DNA from 3 places in the Streptomyces sp. NPDC094034 genome. Region 3 is predicted to be linked to each of the others. Evidence: riboswitches for the same ligand, from Rfam matches in the RefSeq annotation. Region 3 holds a riboswitch; each other region holds the start of a gene.

Evidence for each region. Region 3 has a riboswitch for cobalamin ahead of ABTZ59_RS17515 (ABC transporter substrate-binding protein). Riboswitches for the same ligand answer to the same signal wherever they lie in the genome.
Region 1: it holds a riboswitch for cobalamin, as region 3 does, so the genes downstream of both, metE (5-methyltetrahydropteroyltriglutamate--homocysteine S-methyltransferase) here and ABTZ59_RS17515 (ABC transporter substrate-binding protein) in region 3, are expected to answer to the same signal.
Region 2: it holds a riboswitch for cobalamin, as region 3 does, so the genes downstream of both, cobN (cobaltochelatase subunit CobN) here and ABTZ59_RS17515 (ABC transporter substrate-binding protein) in region 3, are expected to answer to the same signal.

Annotation. Positions count from the first base shown of each region.
Region 1 is NZ_JBEOUD010000015.1:64,633-74,252, forward strand. It holds gene ABTZ59_RS16130 (serine hydrolase domain-containing protein) at 1-960, shown strand, start outside; gene ABTZ59_RS16135 (LCP family protein) at 985-2,379, opposite strand; gene ABTZ59_RS16140 (COG4315 family predicted lipoprotein) at 2,663-3,229, shown strand; gene ABTZ59_RS16145 (hypothetical protein) at 3,244-3,729, shown strand; gene ABTZ59_RS16150 (bifunctional o-acetylhomoserine/o-acetylserine sulfhydrylase) at 3,875-5,236, shown strand; gene metX (homoserine O-acetyltransferase MetX) at 5,233-6,390, shown strand; cobalamin riboswitch at 6,469-6,715, shown strand; gene metE (5-methyltetrahydropteroyltriglutamate--homocysteine S-methyltransferase) at 6,878-9,217, shown strand; gene ABTZ59_RS16165 (ArsR/SmtB family transcription factor) at 9,328-9,620, shown strand, end outside.
Region 2 is NZ_JBEOUD010000005.1:210,894-220,513, forward strand. It holds gene ABTZ59_RS07680 (precorrin-2 C(20)-methyltransferase) at 1-157, opposite strand, end outside; gene ABTZ59_RS07685 (precorrin-8X methylmutase) at 184-846, opposite strand; gene cobG (precorrin-3B synthase) at 843-2,390, opposite strand; cobalamin riboswitch at 2,499-2,652, shown strand; gene cobN (cobaltochelatase subunit CobN) at 2,687-6,340, shown strand; gene ABTZ59_RS07700 (hypothetical protein) at 6,468-8,165, opposite strand; gene ABTZ59_RS07705 (flavoprotein) at 8,458-8,997, shown strand; gene ABTZ59_RS07710 (hypothetical protein) at 9,147-9,620, shown strand, end outside.
Region 3 is NZ_JBEOUD010000017.1:103,764-113,383, forward strand. It holds gene ABTZ59_RS17490 (nicotinate phosphoribosyltransferase) at 1-655, opposite strand, end outside; gene clpS (ATP-dependent Clp protease adapter ClpS) at 796-1,101, shown strand; gene ABTZ59_RS17500 (DUF2017 domain-containing protein) at 1,101-1,679, shown strand; gene ABTZ59_RS17505 (amino acid permease) at 2,014-3,480, shown strand; gene ABTZ59_RS17510 (M67 family metallopeptidase) at 3,564-3,977, shown strand; cobalamin riboswitch at 4,007-4,156, shown strand; gene ABTZ59_RS17515 (ABC transporter substrate-binding protein) at 4,202-5,200, shown strand; gene ABTZ59_RS17520 (FecCD family ABC transporter permease) at 5,197-6,228, shown strand; gene ABTZ59_RS17525 (ABC transporter ATP-binding protein) at 6,225-7,001, shown strand; gene ABTZ59_RS17530 (putative leader peptide) at 7,071-7,184, shown strand; gene ABTZ59_RS17535 (MoaD/ThiS family protein) at 7,288-7,590, shown strand; gene ABTZ59_RS17540 (PLP-dependent cysteine synthase family protein) at 7,590-8,540, shown strand; gene ABTZ59_RS17545 (MBL fold metallo-hydrolase) at 9,042-9,620, shown strand, end outside.

The DNA of each region.
Region 1 (9,620 bases), on a different contig from region 3:
ACGTACGGCAGCACCTCGCACCACGGCGGGATCCCGGTCACGGCCGACACCCGGTTCGAGATCGGTTCACTCACGAAGTGCTTCACGGCGCTGCTGCTCGCCGAGCTGGTGGCCCGGGGCGAGATGGCGTACGGCGATCCCCTGGCCCGGTTCCTGCCGCCGGACTCCCTCCCCCGGCCGCGCGGCGGACCCATCACCCCGCTCCATCTGGCCACCCACACCTCGGGGCTGCCCCGGCTGCCTCCGGGGCTCCTCGGGGGCGCGGCGGCGGACTGGTTCTCCAATCCGTACGCCCATTTCTCCACCACCGATCTGCTGCGCGCCCTGGCGAGGACTCGTCCGCACGCCCGCCCCGGCGAGCGCCTGCGGTACTCCAACTTCGGTGTGGGGCTGCTCGGTCACCTCCTCACCCGCGCCGCGACGGGTGGCCACCAGGGGTACGGGGATCTCCTCACGGCCCGGGTGCTCAATCCGCTCGGGCTGATCCGTACCAGCTGCGGACCGGACCTTCCGCAGGCCACCGGCTACTGGCACGGTCGCGCTCGGCCGCCCTGGCTGATCCCCGGGCTCGCGGGGGCCGGCGCGATCCGGTCCAGCGCGCGCGATCTGCTGGGCCTTCTCGACGCCATGCTGGACAACACTCCAAACGCCCCGTCCGGTTGCCCGCCATCGGCGGCGGTGCCGGCCACCTTGCGTACGGCGCTGGTGGATGTGGTCCGCCCCCGGCTCGCCCTGCGCGACGGCGGCAAACGGCTGGCGCTGATCTGGAACATCCGGGTCCGGCCGGACGGCGATGTCTACCACCATTGCGGCGGCACCCGTGGCTTCAGCGCCTTCGCCGGGTTCAGCCCGCGCCACCGCACCGCCCTCGTCGCGCTGACGAATACGAGCCCGGCGGCCGACCAGGCATTCGTCCAGAGCGCGTACGACGCGCTGCTCGCCCTGGCGCGGCCCGGCTGACGGTCCGTGCGACGGAGTCGCGGGTCACCCCGTGACATCGGGCAGATCGGGGCCGATGGTGAGGGTCAGCGTGCCGGGCCTGGTCCCCTCGGAGGGGGCGGGGTCGAGGCCGGGGAGTCGCGTGGCCAGGGACCGGGCCTGGTCCGCCAGGCCCTCGGGGTAGGTGAGCGTGCTCCGCCCGGCCGCGGCGGGGGCATTGCCGGTCGCCGTGATCCGGAAGCCGAGCGCGCGCAGCCGTTCGGCGGTTTCGCGGGCCTTGCCGGGGACGTCGGTGCCGTTGAGGACGGCGACCTGAACGGTGCCGGCCGCCGGGGGCAGTTGCTCCGCCGCCTTCACCAGGCGGGATCTGGTCATCTCCCGGTCGTTCAGCAGTGCGTTGAACAGTTGCTGGGCGGCGGGCGGGTTCCAGAGGACGTTGGCCGTGTCGCCGGGGACGTCCCTGGCCCGGGGATAGTTCGGGACGGTGAGGAACGTGATCCGTTCGGCGGGCATGCGTTTGATGCCGGAGGCGAGCTTGTAGAGGGGTTCGAGACCGGCCAGTTCGGGGTCGGTGGTCAGTGACTCGGTGGCCGCGTCCAGGAATCCGTAGAGCGCCCGCGGCTGGTACAGCTGGGCCCTGGCCTTGGCGGCGAGGGCGCGCATGAACTCCTGCTGGCGGCCGATCCTGCCGATGTCCGTGCCGTCACCGAGGCTGTAGCGGGCGCGTACGTAACCGAGTGCCTGCTCGTTCTTCAGCGTCTGGCACCCCGCGCGGAGGTCGAGGTGGGCCTTCTTGTCGTGGATGGGCAGCGGGGGGCAGACCTCGACGCCGCCGAGGGCGTCCACCATGCCGGTGAACCCACGGAAGTCCACGATCATGAAGTGGTCGACACGGACACGGGTGTTCTGCTCGACGGTCTTGATCGCGCAGGCGGCGGCCTTGGCGGTGTCACCGGTGGAGCCGCCGATCGCGAACGCTTCGTTGATCTTGAAATGGTGGGGGGTGGAGACAGCGCCGTTGCCCTGGCGGCACGAAGGGATCCGTACCCACGAGTCACGGGGGAACGACACCACGGTGGCCCATTCGCCGCTGCCGCCGATATGCAGCAGCATCAGGGTGTCCGACTGCATGGTGGTCAGGTTCTCGCCAAAGGCCCCGCCCAGCCCCGCACGGCTGTCGGAGCCGATGATCAGGACGTTCTCGCCCCCCTGGGTGGCTTGCGGGCGGTTGTCGCCGAGGGCGTCGTCCACGCCCGCGCCATGGATGTTTCCGCTCAGCGCGGAGTAGAACCAGCCACCGGCCGCGGCCGTGCCCAGCACCAGGGCCGCGGCGGCCAGGGCGAGCCAGCGACCGGCCCGGCGGTACTGGTCCCACCTGCCCGGCCGGCCGCGCGGTGAGGGGGCGGGACGGCCCCTCGGCCTCATCGTTGCTGCGTTCACGGCGTCAATCCCCTTTCGGACGAGGATGGGGAACGGCCCCCCGGCCCGGATCAGTGCGGTGCGCTGTCGGACTCCCCTGTGGTGAACAGCCGACCCGGCCCGCTGGGCACGGTCGGCCGGGGCATCTTCATGTCGCGGGCCGCCCTGACGCGCACGCCGCCCCGTACATTCGGACGGCTCTGTCCGGTGGCCGCGTCGCGGGGCGTGGCGTGTAGTGGGTGGTGCCGCCGTGCTCGGTCGGGCGGCTCGCCGCCCGTGGAGCGGCCGGATCCGAGGAGCCTCGATGGGGACCATCATCAGCCGTGCCACCGCGATGGCCGCGACCCTGCTGTGCGCGGCGACGGCCGTGGGATGTTCGGGCGGCGACGGTGGTGCGCCGGCGAAGAAGTCAGCCGCGGCCGAGCGTCCCGTGGCCGTCACCGCCAGCGCCTCCGCGCGCCCGTCCCCCTCCCCGACAGCCGTCGGCAAGGTGTCCGCGAGATCCACGTCCCTCGGCAAGATCCTGGTCGACGGCGAGGGGCGGACCCTCTATCTCTTCGAGGCGGACAAGGAGAACAAGTCCACCTGTACGGGTGACTGCGTGAAAATCTGGCCACCCCTGCTCACCAGCGGCAAGCCCGAGGCGGGCACCGGCGGGGTGAAGGCGGATCTGCTCGCCACCACCACCCGCGACAAGGGCGCGAAGCAGGTCACTTACAACGGCCACCCGCTGTACCGGTTCACGGGTGACCACAAGCCCGGTGACACCAACGGCCAGGGCGATGTCTCGTTCCACGACACCTGGTACGTCCTCAGCAGGTCGGGCACGAAGAACACCACTCCGCAGCGGAACACCGGCGGCGGTTACTAACCCCGGGAGAAGTGATGTCCTCAGCGCCCTCCGGCGTCCGCTCGGGTTCCGGCCGGAAGCTCCGTGTGCTGCGCGGAGCGGCCCGGCTTCTGGCCGCGGCGGGGCTCGCGTGGGACGCCTATCTCCACGCCCATCTGGCCGACCAGTACGACGTGGTCACCGCGACCATCAGCCAGGGCGACCTCTTCCGTATCGAGGCCGCCCTGGCGTCGCTCGCCGCGCTGCTCGTGCTGGTCTGGCAGCGGCTGCCCGGGGATCTCTTCGCGTGGATGGTCGCGGCCGGCGGGCTGGCGCTGCTGCTGATCTACCGCTATGTCGATGTCGGCCGGCTGGGCCCGATTCCGAACATGTACGAGCCCCTCTGGTTCGGCGACAAGAAGCTCGTCGTCGTCGCCGAGGCGATCGCCGTGGTCGCGACCGCCTTCCTGCTGATCACCCATCCCCTCGCGCAGCGCTACCGCGGCCGTCGCCGCGCGGGCAGACGCCCCCGCCGGACCTGACGGGGCTTCGCCGGACTGCTGTGTATTTCCGCATTGTTGCGGGTTCATGGCCATGCGCGCGGCGCGCTTCCTGCCATGACCCGGTGGCTCTACGGTCCGTAATCAAGCGATTCCGCTGTCCCGAGAAACCCGTGCGAGGCCTGATATGAGCCAGCCCGTCGACTCCATCACCGGGGGACACACTCCCGAGGACATCTCCCGGCAGGACGCCGGTCCCTCATGGTCCTTCGAGACCAAGCAGATCCACGCGGGCGCCGAGCCCGACCCGACGACCGGTGCCCGCGCGGTGCCGATCTACCAGACGACGTCGTTCGTCTTCAAGGACACCCAGCACGCGGCCGATCTGTTCTCCCTCGCCGAGCCCGGCAATATCTACACCCGGATCCACAACCCCACGCAGGATGTGCTGGAACAGCGGATCGCCGCTCTGGAGGGCGGGGTCGCGGCCGTCGCGCTCGCGTCGGGGCAGGCCGCCGAGACGCTGGCGATCCTGACGCTCGCCCGCGCCGGGGACCACATCGTCTCCAGCACCTCGCTGTACGGCGGGACATACAACCTCTTCCGGCACACGCTCCCCCGCTTCGGCATCGAGGTGTCCTTCGTCGACGATCCGGACGACATCGACGCCTGGCGGGCCGCCGTACGCCCCCACACCAAGGCGCTGTTCGCGGAGACGCTGGGCAATCCGCGCGGCAATGTCCTCGACGTACGGGCGGTGGCGGACGCGGCGCACGACGCCGGGCTGCCGCTGATCGTCGACAACACCGTCCCGACGCCCTATCTGCTCCGCCCGATCGAACACGGCGCGGACATCGTGGTGCACTCGGCGACGAAGTTCCTCGGCGGGCACGGCACCACCATCGGCGGGGTGGTGGTCGACGGGGGCACGTTCGACTTCGGCGCGCACACCGAGCGGTTCGCGGATTTCCATACCCCGGACGCCAGTTACCACGGGCTGCGCTACTGGCCTGACCTGGGCCCGGGTGCCTTCGCGGTGAAGCTCAGGGTGCAGTTGCTGCGCGACATCGGCCCCGCGCTCTCCCCGCACTCGGCGTTCCTGCTGCTCCAGGGCGTGGAGACGCTGAGTCTGCGCGTCGAGCGGCACACCTCCAACGCGCTGGCGCTCGCCGAGTGGCTGGAGCAGCGGGACGAGGTCTCCGCCGTCCACTACCCGGGGCTGGCGTCCAACCGCTGGTACCAGGCCGGGCGGCGCTACCTTCCGCACGGCGCCGGCGCGGTCCTCGCGTTCGAACTGCGTGACGGGGTCGAGGCGGGCAAGCGGTTCGTGGACGGGGTCGAACTCTTCAGCCATCTCGCCAATATCGGTGATGTGCGCAGTCTCATCATCCATCCGGCGTCGACCACCCACAGTCAGCTCGGCGAGGAGGAGCTGGCGGCGACGGGCACGGCTCCGGGGCTGGTGCGGCTCTCGGTGGGGCTGGAGAACGTGGCCGATCTCAAGGCCGATCTGGAGGCGGGGTTCCGCGCCGCGAAGGCGTCGTCCTGAACACGTCCGCCGACTCGGCCACGCTCCCCCTCCCGCCGGTCACCGGTGGCTGGCAGGAGGGGGATCCGGCCGGCCGCCGCTCCTGGGTGACGCTCGACGGTCCGCTCCCGCTGGAGGCGGGCGGGGCGCTGCCCGGAGTCCGGCTCGCGTACGAGACATGGGGGCGGCTCGCTCCCGACGGCTCGAACGCGGTGCTGGTCCTGCACGCGCTGACGGGGGACAGCCATGTCGCGGGACCGGCCGGGCCGGGGCATCCCACAGGGGGGTGGTGGGATGCCCTGGTCGGTCCGGGCCGGGCGCTCGACACCACTCGCTGGTTCGTGGTCGCCCCGAATGTGCTCGGCGGCTGTCAGGGCAGTACCGGCCCCTCCTCGGCGCGGCCGGGCGGTGGCCGCTGGGGGCCGGCGTTCCCATATCTGACCCAGCGCGACCAGGTGGCCGCCGAGGCGGCCCTCGCCGACGCGCTGGGGATAGCGCGCTGGGCCGCGGTCATCGGCGGGTCCATGGGGGGTATGCGCGCCCTCGAATGGGCTGTCGGCCGGCCGGAGCGCACCGGCTCGCTGCTGGTCCTCGCGTGTCCCGCCGCCTCCTCCGCGGAGCAGATCGCCTGGGGCGCCGTCCAGATCGCGGCGATCCGTTCGGACCCCGGGTGGCAGGGGGGCCGTTACCACGACGCCCCGGCCGGCGGCGGTCCGCACCGGGGGCTGGGGATCGCCCGGCGCATCGCGCATGTGACCTACCGCAGCGAGCCGGAGCTCGGCGCCCGGTTCGGCCGGGAGCCGCAGCGGGGCGGCCATCCCTGGCAGGGCGGCCGGTACCAGGTCGAGTCGTATCTCGACCATCACGCCGCGAAGCTGGTGCGACGGTTCGACGCGGGCAGTTATGTGACCCTCACCGAAGCGATGAACGGCCATGACGTGGGCCGGGGCCGCGGTGGCGCGGCGGCGGCCCTGCGCCGGGTCCGGATGCCGGCCCTGATCGCGGGGGTCGACTCCGACCGGCTCTATCCGCCGGCCCAGCAGGCGGAGCTGGCCGCCGCCATCCCCGGGGCCGACCGGCTCAGGATCATCGAGTCGCCGTACGGGCACGACGGCTTCCTGATCGAGACCGCGCAGGTGGGCGCTCTGATCGAGGAGCTGCTGTCCGGGGCGTGACGCCCGGTCGGCGGACGGGTCGGGGACCATCGGATGGCCGAAATATGAACCGTGCTGTCGGTGATCCGCTTCAGCGCCTAAGGTGGCTGGTGCAGTCGGTTCGCCCTGCCAGCCGGGCAGGCGCGTCGTAAGAGGGAACCCGGTGGAAATCCGGGACTGCCCCGCAGCGGTGAGTGGGAACGACCGCCGTCATCAGCACTGGGTCCGAGCCGGACCCGGGAAGCGACGGCCAGTAGGAGTCCCTGTCGGTACGCGCGTTCATCCGCGCGTACGGGTACGGGACGCGCCCGCGAGTCCGAAGACCTGCCACTGCCCGCGCGCCACCGGTGCGCGCGGAGATCTCGGTGACCTCGAGGGCGGGTCGGCGTACATATCGGGCGGGTATCCGTGGCGGCACGACGCCGCCGGCCCGCCGGATCTGTTCGGCTCTTCGCGCCCGCGGTCCGTCGCCGGGATCTTGGGAGACATACTCGCGAAGGAGAGTCCCTTGACCACGAAGTCCGCAGCCGCGGCAGCCCGGGCCACCGTGTACGGCTATCCCCGTCAGGGCCCGAACCGGGAACTCAAGAAGGCCGTCGAGGGCTACTGGAAGGGCCGGATCACCGCCGACGCCCTCCGGGACACCGCGGCCGAACTGCGCCGCGCCACCTGGCGCCGGCTCGCCGACGCCGGTGTCCATGAGGTGCCGACCGGTGACTTCTCGTACTACGACCATGTCCTGGACACCAGTGTCATGGTCGGCGCGATCCCCGCCAGGCACCGCGCCGCCGTCGAAGCGGACCCCCTGGACGGGTACTTCGCGATGGCGCGCGGCACGCGGGAGGTGACGCCGCTGGAGATGACCAAGTGGTTCGACACCAACTACCACTACCTGGTGCCGGAGTTGGGGCCCGACACCGTCTTCACCGCCGATTCCGGCAAGCAGGCCGACGAGTTCCGGGAAGCCCTCGCGCTCGGTCTGACGGCACGTCCGGTGCTGGTCGGTCCGGTCACCTATCTGCTGCTGGCGAAGCCGGCCCCCGGGGTCGCCGCCGACTTCGAGCCGCTGACCCTGCTGGACCGGCTGCTGCCCGTGTACGCGGAGGTGCTCGCCGATCTGCGCGCGGCGGGCGCCGAGTGGGTCCAGTTGGACGAGCCCGCCCTGGTGGCGGAGCGTTCCCTGGCCGAACTGAACGCCGCCAACCGCGCCTACCGTGATCTGGGCTCCCTCACCGACCGGCCGAAGCTGCTGGTCGCCTCGTACTTCGACAAGCTCGGCGCGGCCCTGTCCGTACTGGCCAAGTCCCCCATCGAGGGGCTCGGGCTGGACTTCACCGGGCCCGCGGCGGCGAATCTCGATGAGCTGGCGGCGGTCGGCGGCTTGCCCGGCAAGCGTCTCCTCGCTGGTGTGGTCAACGGCCGTAACGTCTGGATCAACGACTTCGAGAAGTCCCTGTCGGTCCTCGGCACGCTCCTCGGCCTCGCCGGACAGGTGGATGTCACGTCCTCCTGCTCCCTGTCGCACGTGCCGCTGGACGTCACGGCCGAGCGCGAGATCGATCCGGGGATCGCCCGCTGGCTCGCCTTCGCCCAGCAGAAGACCGAGGAGATCGTCACGCTGGCCCGTGGTCTGGCGCGGGGCACCGGCGCCATCACGGCCGAACTGGCGGCCAACCGTGCCGACTTGGCTTCAAGGGCGGGATCGGCGCTGACCAACGACCCGGCCGTTCGCGCACGGGCCGCGGCCGTCACGGACGCGGACAGCCGCCGCCCCCAGCCGTACGAGAAGCGTGCGGAGGCCCAACGTGACCGTCTGGGGCTGCCGTTGCTGCCGACGACGACCATCGGCTCGTTCCCGCAGACCACGGAGTTGCGCACGGCCCGCGCCGATCTACGGGCCGGCCGTATCGACGCGGCGGGGTACGACAAGCGGATCGAGGCGGAGATCCGTGAGGTCATCTCGTTCCAGGAGGAGACCGGCATCGACGTCCTGGTGCACGGCGAGCCCGAACGCAACGACATGGTGCAGTACTTCGCCGAACAGCTCGTCGGCTACCTCGCCACGCGGCACGGCTGGGTGCGGTCGTACGGCACCCGCTATGTCCGGCCGCCGATCCTCGCCGGGGACATCTCCCGCCCCGCCCCGATGACAGTGCGCTGGACGGCATACGCCCAGTCCCTCACCGGCCGGCCGGTCAAGGGCATGCTGACCGGCCCGGTCACCATGCTGGCATGGTCGTTCGTACGGGACGACCAGCCGCTCGGTGACACGGCGCGGCAGGTCGCCCTCGCGCTGCGCGACGAGGTCGACGATCTGGAGAGCGCGGGCGCTTGCGTGATCCAGGTGGACGAGCCCGCGCTGCGTGAGACGCTGCCGCTGCGGGCCCGTGATCACCAGGCGTATCTCGACTGGGCGACCGAGGCGTTCCGCATCACCACCGGCGGGGTCCGCGCGGACACCCAGATCCATACGCATATGTGCTACGCGGAGTTCGGTGACATCCTTCCCGCGATCGACGCGCTGGACGCCGATGTGATCAGTCTGGAGGCCGCGCGCTCCCATATGCGGGTCGCCGACGAACTGGCCGAGGCGGGCTATCCGCGCGAGGTCGGCCCGGGTGTGTACGACATCCACTCACCCCGCGTCCCGTCCACCGGGGAGGTGGTGGACCTGCTGCGCAAGGGACTTGGGGCGGTGCCGGCCGAACGGCTCTGGGTCAACCCGGACTGCGGGCTGAAGACCCGTGGCTGGCCGGAGGTCCGTGCCGCGCTGGAGAACCTGGTCGCGGCGGCCCGGGAGGTCCGGGCCACGCTCCCGGCCCCGGCCCCGGCCTCACCGACACCGTGACACCGGGCCCGCGGCCCCGCCCTCCCCGGTCAGGGGGCGGCGGGCGCCGCGGGCTCGCGGCGGCGACGGCGGCCGGGGAGCGTTTCCCGCGCCGCGCCTACGATGGGCCCATGCCCGGACGCCATGGATCCTCACCAGCGAGCGATGCGCATCAACACACGCCCGGCACCTCCGAACTGGCCGCGGCGGCGGCGGTGTTCTCGCTGCTCGCCGACCCCACCCGACTGCATCTGGTGTGGCTGCTGACCCGGGGTGAGTCCGATGTGACCGCGCTGGCGGCCGCGTGCGGAGCGGCGCGGCCCGCGGTGAGTCAGCATCTGGCCAAGTTGCGGCTGGCGGAGCTGGTGCGGTCGCGCAAGGACGGCCGTCATGTCGTGTACGCGCTCACGGACGGACATCTCCG
Region 2 (9,620 bases), on a different contig from region 3:
ACCGGCCGTGGCCAGCGCTGTGATACGCGATCACATCGGCCTCGGCGATGATCTGTACGGCCCGTACGGTCATCAGGGACGGGTCTCCCGGGCCCAGCCCGACTCCGTACAGCCGGCCCACGCCACGTTCGCCGGCCGGGGGACGCGCGTGCGAGATCTGCTCACCGGTGCTGCTCCGCACGGTCATTCTTCCTCGCTCGCGATCGCGTTGACGGCCGCGGCGGCGAGGGCGCTGCCGCCGCGCCGTCCCCGTACGACCAGGTGTTCCAGGCCGGAGAAGTGTCCGGCGAGCGCGTCCTTGGACTCGGCGGCGCCGATGAAACCGACCGGCACCCCGATGACCGCCGCCGGGCGCGGGGCGCCGTCCTCGATCATCTCCAGCAGCCGGAAGAGGGCGGTCGGCGCGTTGCCGACGGCCACCACCGCGCCCTCCAGCCGGTCCCGCCACAGCTCCAGCGCGGCGGCGCTGCGGGTCGTCCCCAACTCGGCGGCGAGGGCGGGCACCGACGGGTCGGAGAGGGTGCAGACGACCTCGTTGTCCGCGGGCAGCCGCTTGCGAGTGACCCCGCTGGCGACCATGGCCACATCGCACAGCACGGGCGCGCCCGCGCGCAGCGCCTCGCGGGCGCGGATCACCACACCGGGGCTGAAGGCGAGGTCACGCACCAGGTCGACCATGCCGCAGGCGTGGATCATCCGCACCGCGACCTGCGAGACCTCGGCCGGCAGCCCGCTGAGATCCGCCTCGGCGCGGATCGTGGCGAAGGACTGGCGGTATATCGCCGCGCCGTCCTTCTCGTACTCGAACCCTGTGGGCACTGTGGACACCGTGGTCTTCTCGCTCATCTCGTCAATGGGGTGGTGCGTGCCGCCGCGACCGCGTCGGCGAGTTCTGGTCCTGCGGTGATGGTGTTCGGGCCATCTCCCTGTACCTGAACCTGTACTTGGTCCCGTACCTGGTCCTGTACCTCGTCCTGTACGGAGATGTCGTAGCGGCCTTCGCCCGTGGCGACCACATCCACCCAGCGGCCCCGCGGATGGCCGCAGCGGCGCGCGCACCCCGACCAGTACACGGGCAGTCCGCCCGAGCCGTGGGACACAGCACGGGAGTCGGCACGGGAGTCGGTACCGGACAGGACCGCCGCCGTAGCGTCCGACCGTACGTCGGCCAGCGCCTTCGCACAGCCGGGCCGGCCGGTGCAGGCGCCGACCCCGTACCAGAGGGAGTCGGGGGCGGTGATCAGCCCGGCCGTACGGAGCCGGTCCAGGACGGCGTCGGCCACGGCCGGGGCCACCCCCGGCACGATCACTCCGCGCCAGGGGGTCACGCGCAGCGGTCCGTTCGCCGCCGCCGCGAGCAGCCGCAACTGCGCCGCGGTCAGTCGGCCGAGGCGGGCATGGACGGAGAGGGCCACGGTCCCGTCGGGCGACCGCACGGGACCTGGAACGGGAGGACCCCCTTGCGGCCCCGATGTCGAGCCCGGTTCCGGCGTCGAGCCCGCGTCCGGTGTCGAGTGCGGTTCCGGTGTTGAGCCCCGTTCCGCCGTCGAGCCCGCTTCCGGTGTCGACCCCGGTCCCCGCCCCGGAGCTCCCGCCACGTCCTCCGTCGCGATCCCGGCATCCGTCAGCGCCGCCCGCAGCGCCGCGTCCAGCCCCCGGCCGTCCTCGGCGGGCAGTTCCCGTACCCGCCAGGCCCCCGAGCCGCCCGCCTCCGCGAGCGTGAGGAACGTCTCCGCCGCCAACAGGGCCGCGCGCGGGGCGTCCTCGGGCGCCACACACGGGCCCGACCGGTTTGCCCCGGTACGTACGGCGACCGATCCGTCCCGGCGTGCGAGCAACGTCACATCGGCGCCGAGGGCCGCCACATCGCCGCGTCCGTCGTCCAGCGCGAAGAGGAACCGCCCGGAAAGGGTCGCCGCCCGCGCGCTCGCGCAGAGCAGTCCGTCCAGCTCGCGGGCCCACGACTGGACGTCCGCGTAAGGCAGTTCGTCCAGTCCGGCCAGCGGTGACGCGACGATGTTCCGTACCCGCTCGTGTGTCTCGGAGGGCAGCAGCCCGGCCTTGTGCAGCAGCCCGGCCAGTTCGGGGCCGCGGCTCCCGTCCAGGCCGCGCAGCTGCGCATTGCCCCGGGAGGTGAGGTCCACATGTCCGTCGCCCAGCCGCTCCGCCGCGTCCGCCAGCGTCTCGGCCTGACGGATCGTCAGCAGTCCGGCGGGCAGCCGCAGTCGGGCCAGCCGGCCGTCGTCCGCGGCGTGCAGCCGCAGCGCGCCGGGGCAGGCGTCGCCCCGCTCCCGCGCAGGGGTCCGTACGGACTCCCGTACGGCGGCCCGCGGGGGCGCTTCGTCCCGGTTCACGGGTGTTGGCGAGGTGGGCGGCATGGCGGCGAGCATACCCACGTACCCGCACCCGCTCCCGTCCCGCCGCCCGGCCGCCGACGCTCCGTACCGCCCCCCGCGCCGGACCGGGTTCCGGGCCCCCTCCCCGCCCGTGACCTCAGCACTTACTATGCAGACGACGGCCTGCCCAGGCCCGTCAACGCCAGCGACGGCGTCATGGGGAGGAAGCCCGGTGCGAACCCGGCGCGGTCCCGCCACTGTGAGTCCGGCAGCAGCCGGGCGAGCCAGGAACTCCCGCCGTCCTCCACACCTCGCCCGGGGCGCGGACCCCGAGGAAGGCCAGACGCCGCATGCTTCTGCTCCTGTCGACGTCCGACACCGATCTGCTGAGCGCCCGCGCGGCGAACGCGGCGGGCGGGCCCGTCCCGTACCGCTTCGCGAACCCCGCCAGGCTCGCGCTCGACGAACTGCCCGCGCTGCTGGAGGGCGCCGACCTCGTGGTCGTACGGCTCCTCGGCGGGCTGCGCGCCTGGCAGGACGGGATCGATCTGCTGCTCGCGGGCGACCGGCCCCTCGTGGTCCTCACCGGTGAACAGGCCCCCGACGCACAGCTGATGGAGGCGTCGACCGTCCCCGTCGGTATCGCCGCCGAGGCACACGCGTATCTCGCGCACGGCGGTCCGGCCAATCTGGACCAGCTCGCGCGGTTCCTCTCCGACACGGTCCTGCTGACCGGCCACGGCTTCGAGCCGCCCGCCGCCGCGCCCACTTGGGGCCGGCTCGACCGGCGCGTCAGGCCGCCCCGCTTCGGCCGTCCCGGACACAGCGTGGTGGAGTTGGCCCCGACCGTCGCCGTCCTCTACTACCGCGCGCACCACATGAGCGGCAACACCGCCTTCGTGGACACGCTGTGCTCGGCGATCGAGGACGCGGACGCCCGGCCCCTGCCAATCTTCGTCTCGTCCCTGCGCGCGCCCGAGCCCGAACTGCTGGCCGCCCTGCGCGAGGCCGACGCCATCGTCACGACCGTGCTCGCCGCCGGGGGCACCAAGCCCGCCGAGGCATCGGCCGGCGGGGACGACGAGGCCTGGGACGCGGGCGCGCTCGCCGCGCTCGACGTGCCGATCCTCCAGGCCCTCTGCCTCACCGGCAGCCGCGCCGCCTGGGCCGAGAGCGACGAGGGGCTGTCCCCGCTGGACGCCGCCTCGCAGGTCGCGGTGCCGGAGTTCGACGGTCGCCTCATCACCGTCCCGTTCTCCTTCAAGGAGCTGGACCCGGACGGTCTGCCGGTCTACGTCGCCGACCCCGAGCGGGCCGCCCGGGTGGCCGGGATCGCCGTACGCCACGCCAGGCTGCGCTATGTCACGAACGCCGACAAGCGCGTCGCGCTGGTGCTCTCCGCGTACCCGACGAAGCACTCGCGCATCGGCAACGCGGTCGGCCTCGACACCCCGGCGAGCGCGGTGTCCCTGCTGCGCCGACTGGTCCAGGAGGGCTACGACTTCGGTGCAGAGCCCGTCCCCGGTCTGGCCTCGGGCGACGGCGACGAGCTGATCCACGCCCTCATCGAGGCCGGAGGCCATGACCAGGAGTGGCTGACCGAGGAGCAGCTCGCCCGTAACCCGGTCCGTATCCCGGCCGCCGACTACCGGCGGTGGTACGGCCAACTCCCCGCCGAGCTGCGCGAGTCGGTGGAGCGGCACTGGGGACCGCCGCCCGGCGAGATGTTCCTGGACCGCAGCAGGGCCGCCGCCGGCGGGGACCCGGACGGCGACATCGTGCTCGCCGCCCTGCGGCACGGCAATCTGCTGATCCTCATCCAGCCGCCGCGCGGCTTCGGCGAGAACCCGATCGCGATCTACCACGACCCCGATCTGCCGCCCTCGCACCACTACTTGGCGGCCTATCGCTGGATCCAGGCCGGCCGCGAGGACGGCGGCTTCGGCGCCGACGCGATGATCCACCTCGGCAAGCACGGCAATCTGGAGTGGCTGCCCGGCAAGAACGCGGGAATGTCGGCGGCCTGCGCCCCCGATGCCGCGCTCGGAGATCTGCCGCTGATCTATCCGTTCCTGGTCAATGACCCGGGCGAGGGTACGCAGGCCAAGCGGCGCGTACACGCCACGCTGGTGGACCATCTCGTCCCGCCGATGGCGCGCGCCGAGTCGTACGGCGACATCGCGCGCCTTGAGCAGCTGCTCGACGAGTACGCGGCGATCTCGTCCATGGACCCGGCGAAACTGCCCGCGATCCGCGCCCAGATCTGGACCCTGATCCAGGCGGCCAAGCTCGACCACGACCTGGGGCTCGAAGACCGGCCGGACGACGACGGGTTCGACGACTTCCTGCTCCATGTCGACGGCTGGCTCTGCGAGGTCAAGGACGCGCAGATCCGCGACGGTCTGCATGTGCTGGGCGGCGCGCCCACCGGCGGGGCGCGCGTCAATCTGGTCCTGGCGATCCTGCGCGCCCGGCAGATCTGGGGCGGTACGGCCTCCCTGCCCGGTCTGCGCGAGGCCCTTGGGCTCGACGAGTCGGCGGCGACCCGTACCGGCGCCGACGAGGCGGAGGAGCGGGCCCGCGCGCTCGTCCAGGCGATGGAGGACGCCGGCTGGGACCCGGCGGCGGTGGCGGACGTGGCCGACGGGCTCCCCGAGGGCGTCGCGGCGATCCTCGGCTTCGCGGCGCGCGAGGTCGTACCGCGCCTCGCGGGCACCGTCGACGAGATCGAGCACGTGGTGCACGCGCTGAGCGGCGGATTCGTCCCGGCGGGCCCGTCCGGGTCCCCGCTGCGCGGCCTGGTCAATGTCCTGCCGACCGGCCGCAACTTCTACTCCGTCGACCCCAAGGCCGTACCGAGCAGGCTCGCCTGGGAGACCGGCCAGGCCCTCGCCGACTCCCTCCTCACCCGCTACCGCACCGACAACGGCGAGTGGCCGACCTCCGTCGGGCTGTCCCTGTGGGGTACGAGCGCGATGCGCACCTCGGGCGATGACATCGCGGAGGCGCTGGCGCTGCTGGGCGTCCGCCCGGTGTGGGACGACGCGTCGCGGCGGGTGACGGGTCTGGAGGCGATCCCCCTCACCGAGCTCGACCGGCCGCGTATCGATGTCACCCTGCGCATCAGCGGCTTCTTCCGCGACGCGTTCCCGCACGCGATCGGGCTGCTGGACGACGCGGTACGGCTCGCGGCCTCGCTGGACGAGCCCGCCGACGCCAACTTCGTACGCGCCCACGCCCAGGCGGACCTGGCCGAGCACGGCGACGAACGCCGCGCCACGACCCGGATCTTCGGCTCCCGCCCCGGTACGTACGGCGCGGGCATCCTCCAGCTCATCGACAGCCGCGACTGGCGCACCGACGCGGACCTCGCCGAGGTCTACACGGTGTGGGGCGGCTACGCGTACGGCCGGGAACTGGACGGCCGTCCGGCGCGCGACGAGATGGAGAGCGCGTACAAGCGCATCGCGGTGGCCGCCAAGAACACCGACACCCGCGAGCACGACATCGCGGACTCGGACGACTACTTCCAGTACCACGGCGGCATGGTCGCCACGGTCCGCGCGCTCAAGGGCACGGCCCCGGAGGCGTACATCGGCGACTCGACCCGCCCCGAGACCGTCCGCACACGCACCCTGGTCGAAGAGACGTCACGGGTCTTCCGCGCCCGCGTGGTCAACCCCCGCTGGATCGAGGCGATGCGCCGCCACGGATACAAGGGGGCCTTCGAACTCGCCGCGACGGTCGACTATCTCTTCGGGTACGACGCGACGACCGGCGTGGTCGCGGACTGGATGTACGACAAGCTCACGGAGACGTACGTTCTGGACCCCGAGAACCGCGCGTTCCTCCAGGAGGCCAACCCCTGGGCCCTGCACGGCATCGCGGAGCGGCTGCTGGAGGCGGAGTCGCGCGGGATGTGGGCGAAGCCGGACCCGGCGGTGCTGGACGCGCTGCGGGCGGTGTTCCTGGAGACGGAGGGGGAGTTGGAGGGGGAGGACTGAGCCGGGCGGGGCGGGCGAGTCGGGCGGGACATTCCCGCCCGACTCGCCCGACTCGCCCGCCCCGCCGCATCGGAGACGTGCCCCCGGTCGAACCTGGTCGGCCTCGATCGGACCCGGTCGGGCCCGGTCAGGTGGGGATGGGCTTGGTCTTGGTGCAGTTCTTCCATTCGACCCAGGGCCGGGCGCCGCCGTTCTTGGGGCCGGTGGCGTATTGGGGATCGCCGGTGATCGTCTGGTTCTTCTCCTCGTGGGTGATGTCGATCCCGAAGATCTTGAAGCCGAAGCTGACCTGTCCTGCGGAGATACCGAAGCCGATGCCGAGCGAGGCGTTCCACCAGTCGGTGTTGGCGTTGTAGTCGAGCTTGCTGAGCTTGCCCTTGTCGTGGAGGAGCCGTTCGAGGTCGCTGGCGTCGGAGTCGGGTACTTCGGCCGCGTCCGAGGGGGAAGGAAGCGGGTTCTTGGCGGGGTTGCCCCTTCCGCGCAGCCAGTCCTCGACGATGGTGCTGTCGGTGTCGTTGTCGAGGATGAGTTCGGCCGACTCGGTGTGTATCTGTGACTTGGTGGATCCGCCGCCACCGCCGACGTCGATCGTCACAGGACCGGCGTTGGCGCCTGCCTCGATCTTGACGCCGCCGCCGTCCCCGGCTTCCTGGCTGGTGGTGATGACCAGCTTCTCCGGGTGGTGATCGGCGCCGTCCTTCTCCTCCTGGTCGTAGGCCGCCGCGTCGTAGGTGACGGCCACCTGCTGCATCCGCTCGCCGGTGGCGACTCCGCCCGCGCCGGCCGAGCCCTTGACGGTGAAGGTGTAGATGAAGGTGATCTTCCCGGCGTTCGGTCCGTTCTGGGCGCGCATGACGACGACGTCCTCGGTCATCGTGCCGTTGAGCACCTCACCGGATATCTTGCCGAGATCCTTGGGGCCGTCACTCTTTCCCGAGTCCTTGCCGCCCTTGCCGTTGCCCTTGAACTTTCCGCCGAAGCTCGCGTTGCCGGACGCCTCGACGGACGTCTTGGTGATGTCGACGTCGGGAGCCCTCTCGGGATCGAGGTCGGGCTTCTTCTTGTTCGCGTGGTAGCCGCAGATCATGCCCAGTTCCGAGGAGCGTGGTCCCGCGGGCCGGCTGTTGCAGTCGTCCATCGCCTTGAGGTATTCGGCGAACTGCTGCGCGTCCTTCAGGTTCGCCTCCAGGTCCGCCTGGGTGTCGCCGGTCTTGTTCCCGTTGAAGAGCCACTGCCCGCCGCTACCACTGCCCGCCAGATACGTGCCGCTCAACTTCGCGCTGCCGCCCCAGTCCTTCAGGCCGGGGATGCCCGCGGAGATGCTCGCCGTGACGCCGCCCGAGGTCTCGGTCACCCGTTCCAGGGTGACGGTGCCGTCGGACCACTGCTGGAGCTTGACCGTCTCCGAGTTGCTGATCTTGATGAAGATGATCTGGATGACGACGGTGGTCTTCGTCTGGTCCTGGGAGAGCAGACACCGGGCGGGCTCGAAGGGGTCGCCGTTGGGTACGAAGGGATCGTCGGGGCCACCTCCGCCACCGCCCCCGCCGTCGCCTCCGCCTTTGTCGCCCGCGTAGTCGCCGGAGGAGCAGGCCTCGGCGCCGCTGAGCGGGTGGAGTATTCGGCACACCGCGCTCTTCAGCCCGGTCGCCGTGTCGGCGGGCACGCTCAGCCCGACGATCGCCGCGACGACGAGCGAGACGACACCGACCATCGCGGCGTACTCGGCCCCGCCCTGCCCCAGGTCGAGGCGATCTCTGTCGATCAGCCCCCGGCTTCGCCTGTGCCATCTGCGCAGCCTGTCGTCGCCCCTCATGCCGCTCATCGGTTCTCCTCGCCCCACACCGTCCGCCATCCCCCGAGCGAGAGCAGCGTATGGATTGGGCCGGGCCCAAACGGCAGGGTCCCCGGGCCCAGTTGAGGGGTTCCAGCGGGCCCAGTTTTCGCCGGACGCACCCCCTCCTACCTGCGAAAAGTGTCGTTCGAAGGGCAGTTGGATGAACTCATTGGGGACGGGGCGCGACCGTCGTGCCGCCGCGCTTCCCGAGCCCGCCGGGCCCCGCGGCGGGGGCAGTCTCACAACCGTCCACGCCCGCCCGGCCGTTAGGGTCGGGAACATGACCGCGCAGAAGCCGTTCCTGTACGTCGTCGTATGCGCGTCCGCGATCGCCGGCGACGTCGGCGAGCTGATCAACGCCGCGCGGGAGCGGCGCTGGGACGTGGGCGTCATCGCCACCCCGCAGGGCCTCGGATTCCTCGACACCGACGCGGTGGAGGCGCGGACCGGCTATCCGATCCGCTCCGCCTGGCGCCGCCCCGGCGACCCCCGTCCGCTACCACCCCCGGACGCCATCGCGGTCGCGCCGGCCACCTTCAACACGATCAACAAGTGGGCCGCCGGGATCTCCGACACCCTCGCGCTGGGGATTCTGTGCGAGGCGTACGGACTGGGCATCCCGACGGCGGTCCTCCCGTACCTGAACGCGGCGATGGCCGCGCACCCCGCGTACTCCGCGAGCCTGGAGCGGCTGCGGGAGATGGGCGTGCTGATCGGTTCGTACCGGCCCCATGACCCGGCGGCGGAGGGAGAGGCGGACGAGTACCGCTGGGAGGAGGCGCTGGAACTGCTTGCTCCGGCGATAACGTCCCGGGGCTGATCAGTTCGGTTTTCGGCCAGGTTGATGAGGCATCCCGTTCGGTGATGACCGGCCGCGTCGATTCGCCTAGGGTCGTCTGCGCTCCACAGCCCGGTGCCGCACGGCCATCGTGCGGTGCTTCGCGGACCCGTCGATGGGAACGGTGTGAAGTGAAGATCGAGTATCGGCATCTGATCAGTCGTTTATCAGCGGTGGCGGTGGTGGTCCGGAGTCGGCTCGCCGCCGCGCTGGGTGTGGTCGCGCTGCTGGCGACCGCCCTCACCGGCACGGCCGCCGGCACGGCCAGTGCGGAGCCCCGTACGGCGCCGGTCGCCGCCACCCAGGAGGCCCCGGGGTGGGTCTGCCCCGGCACGCCCATACCGCCGGGTTACGTGATCACCAGCCGCGCGGCGAACGGGTGCAACGGTGCCGGCGCCTGGTACATGCAGCCCGCGCAGGACGGGATCTGGATCTGCGCCACCTCGCCGATCCCGCCCGGCTATGTGCTCACCCTCCACACGGCCAATGGCTGCAACAGCAACATCGACACGTGGTTCATGCAGTTGGCCCGCGACGGCCAGTGGGTCTGTGCGGGCTCGCCGATCCCCGCCGGTTATGTGCTGACCGGCCACATCAGCACCGGC
Region 3 (9,620 bases):
GAATGCCGTAGCGGAACCCGGCTGCCAGGTCCGAGGTGGTGTCGAAACCCCCGACGTACGCGGCGCGCGACGCGGCGACCGCGGCCAGCTCGTGCGTACGGCGCGCGCCCATCTCGATCAGCCCGCGCCCGCTCGCCGCCGCCGCCATCCGGGAGGCCGCCGCGGCGATCGCCGAGTCGTGGTTGAGGATCGACAGGATCACGGTCTCCAGCAGCACGCACTCGGCGAAGGAGCCCTCGACCCGCAGGATCGGCGAGCCAGGGAAGTACACCTCGCCCTCCGGATAGCCCCAGATGTCCCCGCTGAAGCGGTACGAGGCCAGCCACCGGAGTGTCGCCTCGTCCACGATGCCCTGCTCCCGGAGGAAGCCCAGGACGTCCGCGTCGAACCGGAAGTTCTCCACGGCGTCCAGGACGCGTCCGGTGCCGGCCACGACCCCGTACCTGCGGCCACCGGGCAGCCGCCGGGTGAAGACCTCGAAAACCGAGCGCCGGTCGGCCGTCCCGGCCTGGAGGGCCGCCCGGAGCATCGTCAGCTCGTACTGATCGGTGAAGAGCGCGGTCGACGGCACGCCCACCCGTCGCCCGCCGCCACTCTTGTCCGGATGCGCTTCGCGCGCTTCCCCCTCCGGCAAACCCAGATCCGCAGTGTTCATACGACGATGCTACCCAATACTCGTCACTCTGACGATTTCTCGTCGCCGTTTGTGCGACACGCCGCGACGGGTGGCAGCATGGTTCATGTGAGGCTGTGAATTCCGGCACGCCCCCGCAGAGAAGAAGGTCGTCCCGAACCGTGAGTGTTGCCCCGACTGAGATCGAACGCCCCGAATCGGCCGAGGAGACTTTCGCCGTCCCCGAACCCGACGTGCCCTGGGTGACGATCGTGCACAACGACCCGGTCAACCTGATGAGTTATGTGGCGTATGTCTTCCAGACCTATTTCGGCTATCCGAAGGACAAGGCGCACAAGCTGATGCTGGACGTCCACCACAAGGGCCGCGCGATCGTCTCCAGCGGCAGCCGCGAGGAGATGGAGCGCGACGTACAGGCGATGCACGGATTCGGGCTGTGGGCCACCCTCTCGCAGGACCGCGCCTGATGGCCGGGCAGTTCGAGGCGATCCCGGGCGGTGGCGCCGCCGTCGCGCTCGACGAGGTCGAGATCTCGATCCTGCGCTCGCTCGCCGTGCAGCTGCTGGAGCTGATAGGGCCCGGCGACGAGCCGGCCCAGGGCGAGGACCCGCTCGCCTCGCTCTTCAGCGAGGGCCCCAGCGAGCCGCCCGCCGATCCGGCGCTGGCCCGGCTCTTCCCGGACGCGTACGGCGATGACGACGACGAACTGCGCGAATTCTCCTCGGAGTTCAGACGGTTCACGGAGAACGACCTGCGCGGCCGCAAGCGGGAGGACGGCATGGCGCTGGTCCGCACGCTGGACGCGCTCGCCGTGGAGGAGGGGGGCGCGGCCGTACTCAAGCTGACCGCCGACGACTGCCGGCACTGGCTCGGCGCGCTCAACGATCTGCGGCTGACCATCGGCACGCGCCTGGAGGTCTCCGACGAGGACGAGGGCGGCGAGCTGTACCGGCTGCCCGACTCCGATCCGCGCAAGCCGATGGTGATGGCGTACCTCTGGCTCGGCGCGCTCCAGGAATCGCTCGTCGAAACCCTCATGCCCTGACTCCCGTGTGTCATATGCCCGTTCCCGGCAGGCCGCCTTCCGTACGCTCAGGTGACGCTCAATTCGCCATAACGATCCCGTCACCGCTCCGGCGACCTTTGCGGTTCGCGGTGCGATTTATCCGCTTCTCCCTGTGGCCTGTGCCACAGCGTGCTCCGCTGATCGCCCGGTTCGCCGTGATAGATCTGCACGACCCCCCGGGGACGCCACCCCTGTCCCCGGGGGTGCTTCGGCCGGCCGACCGCCGGCGGCACTCCATCCATATCCGGGGGGATCGGGAACTGGTCCGCGGCCGAGCACGGCGCGGATCTGCATGGAGAAAGGGCGCACGACCATGACCTCTGCGCAGGTCGACAAGGAGTACGGCGGCGACGGGACCGCCTCAGGACCGACCGGCGGCAGCGCCCCGGAGGAGGGCTACGAGCGCGGGCTCGGCAGCCGTCAGGTCCAGATGATCGCCATCGGCGGCGCCATCGGCGTCGGGCTCTTCATGGGCGCCGGAGCGAATATCGCCAAGGCCGGACCCAGCATCATCCTCATGTACGCCCTCGCCGGCGTCGTGATCTTCTTCATCATGCGGGCGCTCGGCGAGCTGCTCCTCTACCGGCCGGTCTCCGGCTCCTTCGCGGAGTACGCCAGAGAGTTCCTCGGTCCGTTCTTCGGCTTCGCCACGGGCTGGACGTACTGGCTGATGTGGGTCGTCACCGGGATGGCGGAACTGACCGCCGCGGCCATCTACATCCACTTCTGGTTCCCGCAGATCCCTCAATGGGTCAGCGCCCTGGTCTTTCTGGTGGTGCTCTTCGGCGTCAATCTGATCTCGGTGAAGATCTTCGGCGAGGTCGAGTTCTGGTTCTCGATGATCAAGGTCACCGCGATCATCGGAATGATCGTCATCGGTCTCGGTGTGCTCACCCTCGGCTTCTCCGACGCCGGCGACACCGCCACCGCCTCCAACCTCTGGGCACACGACGGGATCTTCCCCAACGGCATCGGCTCCAGCCTGATGACCCTTCAGGGCGTGATGTTCGCCTATCTCGCCGTCGAGCTGGTCGGCGTCACCGCGGGCGAGTCCGAGAACCCGGAGAAGACCCTCCCCAAGGCGATCAACACACTGCCCTGGCGCATCATCGTCTTCTACGTGGGCGCGCTGACCGTCATCCTCGCGGTCGTCAAGTGGACCGAGTTCTCGGCGGGCGCCAGCCCCTTCGTCCACGCCTTCGAGAAGATGGGCATCCCGCTCGCGGCCGGCATCGTCAACTTCGTGGTGCTGACCGCCGCGCTCTCCTCCTGCAACTCGGGCATGTACTCCACCGGCCGGATGCTGCGCGACCTCGCCGCCAACAGCCAGGCGCCGAAGCTCTTCGGCAGGCTCAACTCCCGTAAGACCCCGGCGTTCGGCATCACCGTCTCCGTCGCCCTCATGGGCATCGGTGTGGTCCTCAACTACATCGTCCCGGAGAAGGCCTTCGGCTATGTGACGTCCGTGGCCACCGCCGCCGGTATCTGGACCTGGATGATGATCCTGATCAGCCATATCCGCTACCGGCGCGGGGTACGGGCGGGCCTGCTGCCCGCCTCGTCGTTCCCCGCCCCGGGCGGTTCGCTGTTCAGCTGGGTCGCGGTGGGCTTCCTGGCCCTGGTCACCTGTCTGATCGCGTACGACGAGGACGCGCGAATCTCCCTCTATGTGGGGGCGGTCTGGGCGGTCGGTCTCCTGATCGGCTGGCAGGTCCTCAAGCGCCGCGCGCCGCGCGCCACGGCGGGTGACCCCACCCGGGAGTACGCCTCCGCGGAATAGCCCGCCGAGACCGTGACGGCCCCTGGAACCGGAAGACTCCCTCCCGGATCCGGGGGCCGCCCTCGTCCCTTTATATTCTCTCCATGCTCACCATCACCCAGGCCCTGCACGACAAGATCGTCGAGCACGCGCGCGCCGACCATCCCGACGAGGCGTGCGGCGTGGTCGCGGGTCCCGCCGGGACGGGCCGGGCCGAGCGGTTCATCCCCATGCTCAACGCCGCACGCTCGCCCACCTTCTACGAGTTCGACTCGGCGGATCTGCTCAAGCTCTACCGGGACATGGACGACCGCGACGAAGAGCCGGTGATCATCTACCACTCGCACACCGCGACCGAGGCGTACCCCTCCCGTACGGACATCACGTACGCCAACGAGCCGGGCGCCCACTACGTCCTCGTCTCCACCGCCGATCACGACGGAGCGGGCCCCTTCCAGTTCCGCTCGTACCGCATCGTCGAGGGCGAGGTCACGGAAGAGGACGTCGAGATCGTCTGAGGCGCTGATCGCGGTGCTCGGACGGGCGCCGATCGCGGGGCTCGGGCGGTCTGACAAACTGAGCGCCGAACCGAGGCGGTGGGGATCAGGAAGCCGGTGTGAATCCGGCGCGGTCCCGCCACTGTGACCAAGCCCAGCTTGGCAGCCAGGAACTGACCTGCCGCCCTTCTCCCACCAGCCAGGGGACGCGGAAATCCCCCGGAGGAGGCCCTGCCGTGTCTGTGCTGTCCCGGCGCCGCCGTGCGCTCGTGCCCGCCGTCATCACCGCCGTACTGCTCCCGCTCACCGCCTGCGGCGGCGCCACCATACCGGACACGGAGGACGGCGCGCGGGCCGCGACCACCGCGCCCGGCTTCCCGTACACCGTCACCAACTGCGGGGTGAAAACCACCTATCAGGCGCCGCCGAAGCGGGTCGTCACCATGAACCAGCACGTCACCGAAGTGATGCTGGCGCTCGGCCTGGAGAAGTCCCTCGTCGGCACCGCCTGGCTGGACGACCGAATACTCCCCGCCTACGAGAAGGCGTACAAGAGCGTCCCGGTGCTGGCCAAGGAGTACCCCTCCAAGGAGCGGCTGCTCGCCGCCAACCCCGACTTCGTCTACGGCGGCTACGCGAGCGCCTTCGCCGCCAAGGACGGCCGCGGTCGTGATGACCTCAAGGCCGCCGGCATCGACACCCGGCTCAATCTGGAGAACTGTCCGAAGGACAAGACCTCCCTCGACGACATCTACCAGGAGGTCCGCGAGACCGGCCGCACCTTCGGCGTCGCCGACCGCGCCGAGAAGTGGATCGCCGACGCCCGCACCACGGTCACGGACACCGCGGCCCTGCTCAAGGGCGTCGAGCCGCTCTCCGTCTTCGTCTACGACAGCGGCGACAAGACCGCCTTCACCGCCGGCGGCAACGGCATCGGCAACGAGCTGATTACCCGCGCCGGCGGCCGCAACGTCTTCGCCGACCTCGACAAGTCCTTCGGCGACGCCACCTGGGAACAGGTCGTCGCCCGCAAGCCGGATGTCATCGTCATCTACGACTACGGCTCCACCACCGTCGCCCAAAAGAAGAAGCGGCTGCTGGAGGACCCCGTGCTCAAGGACGTACCGGCGATCAGGAACGAGCGGTTCGCCGTCATGCCCCTCTCGGACGTGGTCCTCGGCGTACGCGCGCCCGACGCCATCGAACGGCTCGCCGCGCAGCTCCACCCCGAGTCCGTCAAGTGAGGCCGCGCGGCCACGGGCGGCTGCGCTACACCCTGGTGCTCGGCTGCCTGGCGGCGGCGCTCGCCGCCGCCGTCGTGGCGGGCCTTGCCCTCGGCTCCGTACGCATCCCGCCCGGCCAGGTGATCACCATCCTCACCGGCGGCGCCGACCCCAGCCCCTTCCGCACCATCGTGCTCGACGTACGGCTGCCGCGCGTGCTGCTCGGCGTGGTCGTCGGCGCCGGGCTCGCCGTCGTCGGCACCGTCCTCCAGGCGCTCGTACGCAACCGGCTCGCCGACCCCTTCCTCCTCGGCATCTCCTCCGGAGCGTCCGCCGGCGCCGTCCTGGTCATGGTCCTCGGCATCGGCGGCGGGATCACCACCACCGTCGCCATGCCCGCCGCCGCCTTCGCCGGCTCGCTCCTCGCACTGGCGCTGGTGTACGGGCTGGCCCGCCGCCGTTCCACGATGACCGGCGGCAGGCTCGTCCTCGCCGGGGTCACCGTCTCGTACATCCTCTCCGCGCTCACCACCCTCATCCTGATCATCTCGGCACGCCCCGAGCACTTCCAGGAAGCCGTCTACTGGACCTTCGGCGGACTCGGCAGCGCCCGCTGGTCCACCCTGGTCCTGCCCGCGATCGTCCTCACCCTCGGCACCACGCTGCTCATGACGCTGGCCCGGCCGCTCGATCTGCTGCTGGCGGGTGAGGAGGGCGCGACCGTACTCGGCCTGGACACCGGGCGCTTCCGTGCCGCGGTCTTCGTCCTCGCCTCCCTGGTCACCGGCGTGCTGGTGGCCGCGAGCGGCGCCGTCGGCTTCATCGGACTGCTCGTCCCGCACGCCGCCAGAATGGCCGTCGGCGGGGGCCACCGGGCCCTGCTGCCGGTCGCGGCGCTGGGCGGAGCCGTCCTCCTCGTCGTCGCCGACCTCGCGGCCCGTACCGTCGCCGCGCCCCAGGACGTGCCCGTCGGCGTCCTCACCGCGCTCACCGGCGGCCCCGCCCTCCTGTGGCTGATGCGCCGCCGCCCCGAAGGAGCCCCCGCATGACGGCGTCACTCCGGCTCGAAGGACTCTCCTACGCCGCCGACGGCCGCCGGCTCGTCGACAGCGCCGACCTGACCGCCGCCCCCGGCGAGACCGTCGGACTCGTCGGCCCCAACGGCAGCGGCAAGACCACCCTCCTGCGCTGTGTCTACGGAACGCTCCGCCCCAGCCACGGACGGGCCCTGCTCGACGGCGACGACCTGCTCGCCATGACCCCCAAGGCCAGGGCTCGCCGTGTCGCCACCGTCCCGCAGGACGGACAGCCGGACTTCGAGCTGACTGTCCGCGAGGTCGTCGCGATGGGCCGCGCCCCGCACAAACGCTTCTGGGAGGCGGACACCGCCGACGATGCGGCCCTCGCCGAAGCCGCCCTCGACCGCGTCGGGATCGCCGCCCTCGCGGACCGGGCCTTCCCCTCCCTCTCCGGGGGCGAACGCCAGCGCGCGCTGGTCGCCCGCGCCCTGGTCCAGCGGCCCGCCCTGCTCGTACTCGACGAACCGACCAACCACCTCGACATCCGCTACCAGCTCGACATCCTCACCCTGATCAGGGAGTCCGGGACCACCAATCTGCTGGCCCTGCACGATCTGAACCTCGCCGCGTACTACTGCGACCGCGTCTATGTCCTCCAAGAGGGGCGAATCGTCGCCTCCGGCACCCCGCGCGAAGTCCTCACCGCCGAGCTGCTCGCCGCCGTCTACGGGGTGAGCGCCGAGGTCAGCACGCATCCCGCCACCGGCGCGCCGACCGTGGTCTATCTCCCGCCGTCCGCCTGACGGATAGCGACCGTCCGGGATACGAGATCACATGCCGGACCGCGGATCGGGAATCGATACGATGACCGCATGGTTTTCCACGACGTGAGCGACAAGACGCCGAGCACCCCGCTGCTCGTGGCGCGGCTGCACGTCGATCTGTGCCGCCTCGCCAGTGCCATCTGTCCCAGCGCCGCCGGCTGAGCCACGGCCCCGAGCGCAGCTTTCCGTACGTACGCACCACCCCCTCGCGCGGGGGCCCCAGCCGCGCGCCCGTCACGCCATCTCCCGATCAGGAGCCCATGTCATGGCCATCGAGGTCCGCATTCCGACCATCCTCCGCACCTACACCGACGGCGCCAAGGCCGTCGAGGGCAGCGGCGACACGCTCTCCGCGCTCTTCGACGACCTCGAAACCCGGCACGCCGGCATTCGGGAGCGGCTCATCGACCCGGCCAAGGACAACCAGCTCCGCCGCTTCGTGAACGTCTACCTCAACGACGAGGACGTCCGCTTCCTCGACGGCGTCTCCACCAAGCTCGCCGACGGCGACAGCGTGACCATCCTCCCGGCCGTGGCCGGCGGCGCGCTCGAAACGTACCCGGTCTGATGCGGTACGACTCCCCGCTGGCGGCGGTCGGCAACACGCCCCTGGTCCGGCTCCCACGGCTCTCGCCGTCGGACGACGTCCGGATCTGGGCCAAGCTGGAGGACCGCAACCCGACCGGCTCGATCAAGGACCGGCCCGCCCTGCACATGGTCGAACAGGCCGAGAAGGACGGACGGCTGACCCCGGGCCGCACCATCCTGGAGCCCACCAGCGGCAACACCGGCATCTCACTCGCCATGGCGGCCAGGCTCAAGGGCTACCGCATCGTCTGTGTGATGCCGGAGAACACCTCGCGGGAGCGGCGCGACCTGCTCGCGATGTGGGGGGCGGAGATCGTCTCGTCCCCGGCGGCGGGCGGCTCCAACACGGCGGTACGGGTCGCCAAGGAGCTGGCGGCCGAGAACCCGTCCTGGGTGATGCTCTACCAGTACGGCAACCCGGACAACGCGGGCGCCCACTACGCCACCACCGGCCCGGAGATCCTGGCCGACCTGCCCTCCATCACCCACTTCGTGGCGGGCCTGGGCACGACGGGCACGCTGATGGGCGTGGGGCGCTATCTGCGCGAGAACGTCGAGGGCATCCAGATCGTCGCCGCGGAGCCGCGCTACGACGACCTGGTCTACGGTCTGCGCAACCTGGACGAGGGCTTCGTACCGGAGCTGTACGACGCGTCCGTCCTGACGACCCGCTTCTCCGTCGGCTCCGCGGACGCGGTCACGCGTACCCGTGAACTGCTCCAGCAGGAAGGAATCTTCGCGGGGATCTCCACGGGGGCGGCGCTGCACGCGGCGATCGGTGTCGGCCGGAAGGCGGTGAAGGCCGGCGAGAGCGCGGACATCGTGTTCGTGGTCGCGGACGGGGGCTGGAAGTACCTGTCGACGGGCGTCTACACGGCGACGACGACGGAAGAGGCGATCGAGACGCTGCGCGGTCAACTCTGGGCGTAGCGCCTTCCGGCGGGGGCCGTTGTCCGGGGTCCGTTTCGGCTCGGGCCGGTGGTCGTGTGCGGGTCCGTCGTGGTGCCGGGTACCGGGGCCATCGGGCCGAACCCGTCCCCAAGACCCTGGCCGAGGCGGTGAGTGGGGCCGACCACCGGGGGGAGGGGGTCGGGGGCGTAGGAGGTGCGTGTCCGGACACTAAAGCGTGATTTGTGGCGCGCGACCGCCCGTGCCCTGACTGTGGCGAGGGTCGCGACGTAAATCATGCCGTCCGGACATGTACCTCCGGAGGCCCCGGCCCCCGGCCGACGAGAACGCGACCGCACCCCCCGCACCCCCACCGGGAGCCGCACCGCCGGAGGCGAACCCCCACGCCGAACCGGTGACAGGCCAGGTGAGTTCCCCCACAACGGCCCACTGTGGAGGAGCGACCCGCCCTTTCGCGCCTTACGCTCGACGAACCGCACGACCCCCGTCGCCCCCCTTCCATGCCACGGAGGTTCCCGCTCCATGAAGCTCACCGTCGTCGGCTGTTCAGGCTCGTTCCCCTCCGCGGGATCGGCCTGCTCCAGCTACCTCGTAGAGGCCGACGGCTTCCGGCTGCTCCTCGACATGGGTAACGGCGCCCTTGGCGAGTTGCAGCGCCACGTTGGTCTCTACGACCTCGACGCCATTTTCCTCAGCCATCTCCACGCCGATCACTGCATCGACATGTGCGCCTACTTCGTCGCCCGTTACTACCGGTTCGACGGCGGACGCTGTGACGCCATGCCCGTCTACGGCCCCGAGGGCACCGAGCAGCGCCTTACCACGGCGTACGCGGACACGCCCTCCGACAAGTCGATGAGCGAGGTCTTCGACTTCCACACGCTCAAGCCGGGCTCCTTCGACATCGGCCCCTTCTCGGTACGGACGGAGAAGGTCGCGCACCCCGTCGACACCTTCGGTATCCGGGTCGAGCACGGCGGCCGGTCGCTCACGTACTCGGGGGACACCGGTGTGTGCGAGCCGCTGGTGGAGCTGGCGGAGGATACGGATCTGTTCCTCTGCGAGGCGGCCTTCACGCACGGCAAGGAGGATGTCGTGGGG